DNA from 3 places in the Thalassotalea sp. LPB0316 genome. Region 1 is predicted to be linked to each of the others. Evidence: riboswitches for the same ligand, from Rfam matches in the RefSeq annotation. Region 1 holds a riboswitch; each other region holds the start of a gene.
What was found. Region 1 has a riboswitch for cyclic di-GMP ahead of LP316_RS10185 (DUF3718 domain-containing protein). Riboswitches for the same ligand answer to the same signal wherever they lie in the genome.

Region 1 (3,279 bases):
AAAGTTGTCAGTAGTTATGAAGAAGCCCTAGCGGGTTTAGAAGATAACATGACAGTCATTTCGGGTGGTTTTGGTTTATGTGGTATTGCCGAAAACCTAATCGCAGAAATAAAACGCAAAGGCACAAAAGGCTTAACGGTTGTCTCAAACAACTGTGGTGTTGATGACTTCGGTTTAGGTATTTTGTTACCCGATCGCCAAATCAAAAAAATTGTCGCTTCATACGTCGGCGAAAACGGTGAGTTTGAGCGCCAAATGATGAGCGGTGAATTAGAAGTTGAATTAACGCCCCAAGGTACATTAGCTGAAAAAATGCGCGCTGGTGGTGCTGGCATTCCGGCATTTTTTACCGCAACGGGTTACGGTACACCGGTAGCTGAAGGTAAAGAAGAGCGTGAATTCGACGGTCGAAAATACATTCTTGAAGAATCTATCAAGGGCGACTTTGCCATTGTTAAGGCGTGGAAAGCCGACCGTTACGGCAATTTGGTTTATCGCAAAACCGCACGTAATTTTAACCCTATGGCGGCTACCGCAGGTAAAATTACCGTTGTTGAAGTTGAAGAAATTGTTGAGCCTGGTGAGTTAGATCCTGATCAAATACACACGCCGGGTATTTACGTTGACCGCCTCATTCAAGGTACGTTCGAAAAGCGCATTGAAAATAGAACAGTACGCAGTTTAGAAACAGCAAAAGGATAAGGAATTACCATGGCATTATCACGTGAACAAATCGCAATGCGTGTAGCACAAGAGCTACAAGATGGTTACTACGTTAATTTAGGTATTGGCATCCCTACCCTTGTTGCTAACTACGTGCCTGATGGCATGGAAGTGATGCTACAATCTGAAAATGGCTTATTGGGTATGGGGCAGTTTCCGACAGAAGAAGAAATTGACGCTGATTTAATCAACGCTGGCAAACAAACCGTTACACATGTAACGGGCGCTTCAATTTTTGATTCAGCTGAATCATTTGCCATGATCCGCGGCGGCCATGTTGACCTCACCGTATTAGGCGCGTTTGAAGTTGATGTAAACGGTAATATCGCCTCATACATGATCCCAGGTAAGTTAATTAAGGGCATGGGCGGTGCAATGGATTTAGTTGCTGGTGCAGACAATATTATTGTCACCATGACCCACGCGTCAAAACACGGCGAATCTAAGCTACTGAGCAACTGCACATTACCACTTACTGGTAAAGGTTGCATCAAGAAAGTACTGACGGATCTTGCTTTTATAGAAATTAAAGACGGTAAGTTCCACCTACTTGAACGCGCACCTGGGGTGAGTGTTGAAGAAATAGCTAAATTAACCGAAGGCGAACTAGTTATACCAGATAACGTTCCAGAAATGACCTTTTAATTTCGCTAGCGAATATTGTTAAAAAGCGAGGTATTTCCCTCGCTTTTTTATTTTTCAGGTGAAAATTTTCAGTTAAACATTCAAGAATAAAGTAAATAAAATCTGTTATTTATGTACCTTAACAGGTCTGAGCACCAGGTAAACTAGGAAATATCTGACATAAAGTGTTGCAATAACGTACAGTTTTGTTAACCTGAAGTGGACAAAGAAAAGGCAAAATACGCGAAAGTGTATTACGCAAAGCCACCGGTCTAAGGGCGAAAGCCTATGACAGCGGAGTTACCTATAAGGTAAAACCAGTGGTTTTTTCTTTTTTAAGCCCAACAATTTATAAGGTCATTAAAAAATGAAAAAATTATTACTAGCTTCTACTATTACAGTTTTAACTTTAACGTCTGCCTTCGTGGCACCTACAGCTCAAGCTTCAAATATTGCTCAAAATATTTGTGAATTTGTTGCTGCTGATGACAAGAAACGCATGCGTTCATACTTGAAATCGAACAAGTTGAAAATACGCACTATTTTTGACGGTGTTCAATGTAATGGTCAGAACTTGTTAGAGTTTGCCGCAAATCGTGGTTCAGTCGAAACAGGTTCTTTGATGATTTCTAAATTACCAAAGTCTACCGTTTCAGCTAACCTAGCGGCGATTCAGTCAGGTACACCTTTATTTGACGCTGCGAACGAACGCGTAAGCAGTTAAGGTTCCTTAGTGGACGTTAATAATAATGTTTTCTAATGAATCTTTTTGTCTGATAGAACTAAAAAAGCCAGCGCAAGCTGGCTTTTTTTTCTTTATATAGCAATAACTTTGTAATATTGTGTGGTTATTGTTGTCGCTGATATTCTTCCGTGTTTTATATGTCGTCAAAAAAGACCTATCAAGGTAATCGACAAGCCTTACTTCTCACCGGTGGCGGCGCGCGTGCGGCCTACCAAGTTGGTGTGTTATCTGCAATTACTCGCTTCATGCCTCGCAATCACGGCATTCCATTCCCAATCATTTGCGGTACTTCTGCTGGCGCAATTAACGCCACAGCAATGGCCTGTTACGCCTCATGTTTCCATCTAGGGGTAAAAAAGCTTGAATGGGTATGGAAAAACCTAAGAACTAAAAACGTCTACCAAAGTGATGCTTGGGGTGCCTTTGGCTATTTGGGCAGTGGTATTTTAGCGAGCTTTCAAGCCGACTACTCAATCAAGCGGGCACACAGTTTATTAAACAATGCGCCACTTCGTGAATTACTTAAAAAAGTGTTCGACTTTAAACGCATTGACGACAACATCTTACGCGGCTACTTAACTGCTATTTCTGTCACTGCATCTAGCTATACCACAGGTGATTCAATCAGTTTTTTTCAATCGGCAAATAGCATTGAGCCATGGCAACGAGCCAAGCGCAAAGGTAAGCCGTGTCAGATAAATACTGAACACTTAATGGCCTCGGCAGCGATTCCATTAGTCTTTCCTTCAATTTCAATAGACGGTGAACACTTTGGCGACGGATCAATCCATCAATTATCACCATTGAGCCCAGCCATCCATTTGGGTGCAGAGAAAATATTAATCATAGGCGTTGATCAACCTCATCAACCCTTGTTTAGTTTAGAAAATAATCCACACCCACCTACGAGCTCAACCATTGCAGGCCATATGCTTGATTCGGTATTTGCTGACACCCTACAAAGTGATCTGGAACGCCTAGCAAGAGTCAATGAATCGCTAGCGCTAATGCAGTCTCATGGTATTGAGTCGCCTCATGGGCTTAAGCAAGTTAAAACGCTACTCATTAATCCAAGCCAAGACTTTAATGCCATTGCCGTTGAGCATTTTAATGAACTACCCATTTCTGTACGCATGCTATTAAGAAGCGTTGGTATCACCAATGATTCAGAGTCGAGTTTGATCAGT
Region 2 (3,279 bases), 1.2 Mb from region 1:
CGGAGGGATAGCCGCATCCAGTTCAGAGTTCTTCTGTAAAACACTACTTCCCGATTACGCAAATATGCGAGCGAGTGATTCAATCCTTGCTCGAGTGCAGCAATATTGGAATATTACCGAGCAAACTGAACCAAATAAGCCGTTGGCCAGTGAAATTGCTAACCCAGACAATTTTGCTATGGCGTGGCAACCCAAATTAACATCGAACTTTTGTTTTGATAAAAAAATTCATAGCTTTTACCCTTATATTCGATCTTACGTCGCCAATCAGGGCTTTTCAAAAGCACAGTTGTTAGCCTTTTCGACTTGGTTTAATGAGGCTATATACCCCATTCCCGAAGCTATCAGAGACACGGAATTACCGTTAACTTACTTAATTTGGAGCAACTCGGTGGTTCACTCACTAGAGCACGCGGAATACTATAAATGGATTGACTATGCGAGGTTTGGTCCTAAAACCCATAATGATGCATGGTACCGCTACTTTGTTAATGCCTATGCAAAGCCTTATGGTTCGATGTTTAGAAGTGAAAAGTTATCTAACTTTATACCTGAAATTAAACACCTAGCTGGGGCAGACAAGTGTTATGTGTCAATACAGTTTTAAGGCACTTTAGGGGAAAAGTGCCTTAAACGATGAAATTAAGCGGGCAAACACATAACCATCATTGCAATCGAACAACCAATGCCTACAGCCCAAGTTAGTGAGCGCAAGATATCTAAGTTTGCTAGATATAAAACATTAAACAGTATACGCGCCACGACAATCACTATGGCAAGTTGCTCAAAGGTTGCCCCCGTATTATTAGTTATCATTGCCAGTAATAATGCAGGAACAATATAAGTTAATGACTCATAAGCATTTTGATGAGCTGCAAGGGCGCGAGCGCCAAAGCCTTCGAGTGTTGCTTGTTGGGCCCTAGGGTGTTTGTTGTTATAACCTCCTGCCTTGTGTTGGGCGAAAGCGACGGGCGCTTTGGCAACCATGGGGAGCAGCGCTGAAATAATTAAACACCAAATTAAAATTGTCATAATAGCCTCTTGTTTTTATTAATTTTATTGTATTGCAAGTTAGCTTACGACTTATTTTAACTACCTTCAATTGCTATATGGGGATTTTAATTCTCGTTGAGTCGACAATATCTAATACACTTGTATTAAAGGTCATGGCTTACTTTGTTGTTTTATCAATGACTTAACCAAGTTTAAATATAGCTATGACAAATCAGGGTTGGAATCTCGGTTATGAGCCAGCATTGTGCGATGTTTAGCCGAGCATAGCACTAAGGGGTATTGTAGCAAGCTAACGCCACCTTTACCTGAATAGATCAACCTCGAAGGACTATCAATCGTGCGTTTTAGCTCTTTAATGTACGGCGGTAAGGTTAGAAATTCTAGCTTGTAGATAAACAACAGGCTTGCTAATAACGCGATAACAGCAATAACTATAGTTAAATCATTAGATTTTACAGCAATAAAACTTAAGTTAGCGATAACGAGAGCTGCAGACAAGATATGTTTTAACCGATAGTTTAGGCACGGTTCGTGAAACTTTTTACCTGATAAGAGTTGTTGGTAAAGGGTATTTGCTCTGTCTTTCATTTCTTTAGACGGTGCCATTCTTACCGATTGATAACCGACTACCTTGCCGCTTTTTAATAAAGGGGTAACACAAGTATCCGCCCAATAGTAGTCACCATTTTTACATTGGTTTTTCACCATGCCACGCCATGATTCACCCTGTTTCAGTTTTTGCCACATATCTTTAAATGTTGCTTTGAGCATATCGGGGTGACGAATAATATTGTGATGCTGGCCAATTAATTCGTCTTTGCTATAGCCTGATACCTGACAGAACGCGCTATTGACATAGGTAATATGACCTAAGGTGTCAGTGGTTGAAATAAGCTGTTCGGACTCTGCAAAGGTAACTTCGGTGCCAAAAAGAGAAGATTGGTGAATACTTGAACGTGCCATATATTTCTTACATTTACTACTATTAACAAAGCTAAAGAAAAGGCAACGCAGATAAGAAAGGCTAATGTAGATTAGCTGATTGTGTAACCCCGCTACCATCAACATGTATTATGCTCTTAGGCCGGAAGCTTTGCGTATTACCCTTTCGAGTAGGTTGCCACTTTTACGGGGGTAGAGTTTATACTCTAAAGTGTGTGTTTGCAAATTTTTTGTACGAATTTTGTATGGGTTTTGTTAGTTTTTGGTTTTAACTTACTGATATATTTAGTTAAAAATAGTCAACTTGAGGTCTGATGAGTTACTGGCTAACAATAAACAACCAAAAGGGGATAGTAACAACACTCAGTACCGTACTAGCGACGACACTACCGGCAACAGTATCTTGATGGTGTTGGTAGTTTTTGGCGATCAAGTAGGCGTTAACGCCTGTTGGACAAGCACTCATGATCACTAATACTTGGCTCACCTGCGCCGACAAGTCAAACCCATTGCATGCCAATAACACTAAACCAGGCAAGGCGATTAGTTTTAGCAGGCAAGCAAAGCTTATAAAATATTTTTCATTTTTTACTTGGTAATAAGTCATCGAGCCACCGAGGGAAAATAGCGCGAGTGAGATTGCCGGTTTACCCAGCAAGGCTAAGCTATCAGTGAGTACTCGAGGCAGTTCTAGTCCTGTTAGCGTCAGGAGTAAATTGGTGCACGCCCCAGCAACAATACTGATGATCAATGGGTTAATAAAGGTCGCCTTAATCGTGTTAACTAAGCGGCGTTGCTGACCTTTTTCGGCGAGTACGCTGGTTAAGGTAAACAGCATCGCCGAGTGAAACACCACGATCATAAATACGATCGGCAGTAGCGCCTCTCCTAACGCGAGTAAAATAACTGGCAAGCCAACAATGATATTGTTTGAGTAACTTGAAGCTAAGCCATAAACCGCGGAAGCATCGTATTTGTTTTGATACTGGTTATGAAAAAAGTAATTAGTAAAGTAGGCAATAAAAAACACGAATATAACGGGTAGATAAAATGCGCCGTAAATCCTCATGTCGAGTTGGCTTTTGATATCTGCTTGTGCCATTTGCAGAAACAAATATGCTGGGATCGCCAAATGAAAGGTGAATTTACTTAAGGCATCTAGTTGCTCACGGCTGAGCCATCTTGACTTCGTGGCAATGAAGCCAACTAAACCCACTAAAACCAGTGGCGCGATAATTTCCGCTATGTTCATATGATGTGATGATTATTGATAACTAGCTTCAAAAAAGCTTTCGATAATGAGTACGGCAGATTGAGAATCAA
Region 3 (3,279 bases), 200 kb from region 1:
CATGCGTCTGGCAGAATACTTCGGTTGTTGCATTCTGCGCATAGTGAGCTCCTTTTTAATAAAGGCGCCTGCGTAGTTAAATAACCCCTCAGCTTCAGCGTGTTTGCGTAAGTCTCGATAGATTTCTTCCGATTGAATAAAGTATTCAAGTGCATTTTTGTGATGGTTCTTCTCTATAGCGAGTTTAGCTAAACCTTCTTGGAATATAGTTTTGCCAAATTCAACATTCTCAATCTTACACCCTTGCAAGCGCAGACCTAGCATATTGGCATTGAGGAGCGAGGCACAATTGAGGTTGGCGTCACGTAAATCTGCCTTCATCAAACTGGCGTTATCTAACGTGGCGTTGAATAGATGGGCATCACGCAGGCTCGCTCGATATAAATCGCAGTAGGATAAATCGTAACCGGTTTTGTGTCCGTGGTTGACCAAATCAATATCGTCTAGTTGGCAACGCTGCAGTTTTAAACCTCGCATAAAGCCACCGTGCTGAGCGTAATGCTCAAGCTTGTCTTTTATTTCAGGCCCTGATTTATCGACATTACCACTGTGCCAAAAACACAAGCCGTCGTCAGTTGCTTGATTTGGACAAAGGTGCTCTTCTGGGTCGATATATTGACATTTATGCTGATTTTCACTCATACAATCAGTATAGTAAGGTTCTAAAATTATTCATGTTTCTGCTTATATTATGTCAATAACACTTACCTTTGCTGATTATCACAACCCCTCTCATGCTGAAGATATCTTGAGCCTATTAAACGCATACGCGTTAGATCCTATGGGGGGCGGTGAAGCATTATCACAAACAACTAAAGATAACTTGATTGGGGCTTTACAACAGCAACCACAAGTCTTTTCAATTATTTGCTATTTTGATGGTCAGCCTGCTGGCTTGGTTAATTGTGTTAAAGGCTTTTCAACTTTCGCCGCAAAGCCACTGGTTAATATCCATGATGTTGTGGTGCTTGAAGGATTTCGCGGTAAAGGAATTAGCCAGTTGATGTTAGACGAAGTCGAGCGTATGGCTAGAGAGCAAGGTTGTTGTAAGTTGACCTTGGAAGTATTAGAGGGCAATAAAGTTGCTCAAAACGCCTACCGCAAGCTAGGTTTTGCCGGCTATGAATTGGATCCTGAAATGGGGCAGGCGGTCTTTTGGCAAAAGAGTTTAAAGTAACTAACGACTAAAACTTTATTGTTCGGCGTCGACCATTTGTTGGTGTTGGCGCTTCATCTTTACGCTTATTGGTGTTGCCTGTGTTAGCTTTATTACCAGAGGGTTTATGCCTTTTTCTAGGCTTGTTTTCAGGTGGTTTAGCGCTTCTAGGTTTTGGGGTTTTTACGATTTCAGTAGGCGCTTGATGGCAAATTAGTTCAATGATATCGCCATTGAAGGCAATAATATCGCCATGGTAAATCTTTTTGCGTTTTTGGGTTTCTACTTCATCATTTAAATAGACATAGCCTTGACTGATCAACATTTTTGCTTCACCGCCACCGGAAACTAAGTCGGCAATCTTTAATAGTTTATATAGTTCAATCGGTTGTTGCTCTAATTCAACTTGGTAGTGGTTTCCAGACATCGACAGGCTTAACAATTAAATAATGATAAAGCGCTATTTTAGCATGACGTTATGTAATGCGTAATATCTGATTGATAGATATTGAAAAAGTGAATGTATATTATACATTTTTTCGTTGCTTTACATTTCTTTACATGTATAATGCGCGCCATCAGAAACGGCAAGGTTCTTGAAAAAGTTCCACGCAAAGCCACCGGTCTAAGGATATAAATCTAAGATAGCGGGGTCGCCTGAATAAGCACGCCTTTGCACCCGTTTCATAATTTAATTGTTTATCTTTAGGATCTATTGTTATGAAAAAAATGCTCGCTGTATTATCAATTGCTTTAACTTCAACAATCGTTACAACGCCTGTTCAAGCTTCTAGCCTAGGTCAGTCAGTTTGTGAGTTAGTTGCCGCTGATGACAAATCTCGTTTGCGCTCTTTCCTTAAGTCGAACAAATTGAAGATCCGTGATATTTATGACGGTTTAGAGTGCAATGGTGCTAATTTATTAGCGTTTGCTAGTAACAATAATGCCGTAGAAACGGGTTCATTGATCATTGCTAAATTACCTAAGAAAACCGTTGAAGCCCACTTATCAAGCATTACGTCAGCTGAGTTAACGGCAGCAGCGCAAAAACGTGTAAATGGCTAACGAAAGCCTCAAATAAAATAAAAGCGAGCTACGGCTCGCTTTTTTATTGATTAGATAAAAGATTAATGATTAAAGTGAGCCACAGAATCTCTTAAAATAACCGTTGGCTCAAATACTTGGACTATGTCGTGTTTCTTTTGTTGATAGACTTGTTTGAGCACCAACTGAGCAGCCATTCGACCCATTTCATAGACAGGGTTATCAATTGTGGTTAAGGTTGGGTACAAGTAGTTAGCAAAAATAACGTTATCGTAGCCGACAATTGAAAGTTGTTCAGGTAGGACAATATTGTGCTCTCGAGCATATTTCATTGCGCCAGAAGCCATTTCATCGTTAGCGCAAACGAGCGCGGAAAACTGATAATTATTGTCTAAAAAATGCCTTAAGCCATCCATGCCACCTGTTTCTTTGAAATCACCAATAAAAAACAGATCTTCATTAAAACTTAAATTATGCTCTGCTAAAGCGCGTTTGTGGCCCTGTAAACGATTACTGGCATCGGCTTTAAATTGCGGACCAGCGATATAGGCGATTTGGCGATGTCCTAAGTCAATGAGCGTTTTGGTTGCTAAATAGCCACCCACTTCATCATTAAGGCTAATGCATTTATCTTTAATAGCATCTACATGGCGACTCATTAAATAGACAGGAACTTTCCCTTTATTGATGTCAATTAAGTATTCGTCGCTTACTGCCTCGACGTGGGCAATAATGGCATCGCAGTTTCGGCCAATCAAAAACTCTATGCCATCTTTTTCTTTATCTTCTTCTGAGTGACCTGTGGTAATGATAACGTGCTTGCCAGCGGTGCGCAGGGCGGCTTCAATACCTGACATCATCTGACCAAAGAAGGGACCGTGTAGCTCTGACACAAGGATCCCGATACTATTAGAGCGGCTTGACGCTAAAGATTGTGCAATGGCATTCGGGCGATAACCTAGTGTTTGCATCGCGTCTAAAACCTTCTTCTTGGTTTTATCACTTACGCGGGCATTGTTATTCATCACGCGCGATACTGTTGCTAATGAGACCCCTGCAAGTTTAGATACTTCGTAAAT

Region 2: it holds a riboswitch for cyclic di-GMP, as region 1 does, so the genes downstream of both, LP316_RS15590 (PAS domain-containing protein) here and LP316_RS10185 (DUF3718 domain-containing protein) in region 1, are expected to answer to the same signal.
Region 3: it holds a riboswitch for cyclic di-GMP, as region 1 does, so the genes downstream of both, LP316_RS09295 (DUF3718 domain-containing protein) here and LP316_RS10185 (DUF3718 domain-containing protein) in region 1, are expected to answer to the same signal.

Annotation. Positions count from the first base shown of each region.
Region 1 covers NZ_CP062946.1:2,294,163-2,297,441, reverse strand. The annotation lists gene LP316_RS10195 (CoA transferase subunit A) at 1-702, shown strand, start outside; gene LP316_RS10190 (3-oxoacid CoA-transferase subunit B) at 712-1,368, shown strand; cyclic di-GMP riboswitch class I at 1,571-1,655, shown strand; gene LP316_RS10185 (DUF3718 domain-containing protein) at 1,715-2,071, shown strand; gene LP316_RS10180 (patatin-like phospholipase family protein) at 2,230-3,279, shown strand, end outside.
Region 2 covers NZ_CP062946.1:3,468,954-3,472,232, reverse strand. The annotation lists gene LP316_RS15600 (hypothetical protein) at 1-607, shown strand, start outside; gene LP316_RS15595 (MAPEG family protein) at 643-1,032, opposite strand; gene LP316_RS15590 (PAS domain-containing protein) at 1,216-1,977, opposite strand; cyclic di-GMP riboswitch class I at 2,057-2,146, opposite strand; gene LP316_RS15585 (AEC family transporter) at 2,276-3,208, opposite strand; gene ruvX (Holliday junction resolvase RuvX) at 3,221-3,279, opposite strand, start outside.
Region 3 covers NZ_CP062946.1:2,089,178-2,092,456, forward strand. The annotation lists gene LP316_RS09280 (ion channel) at 1-642, opposite strand, end outside; gene LP316_RS09285 (GNAT family N-acetyltransferase) at 692-1,177, shown strand; gene LP316_RS09290 (RNA-binding S4 domain-containing protein) at 1,185-1,583, opposite strand; cyclic di-GMP riboswitch class I at 1,733-1,817, shown strand; gene LP316_RS09295 (DUF3718 domain-containing protein) at 1,877-2,221, shown strand; gene LP316_RS09300 (LacI family DNA-binding transcriptional regulator) at 2,284-3,279, opposite strand, start outside.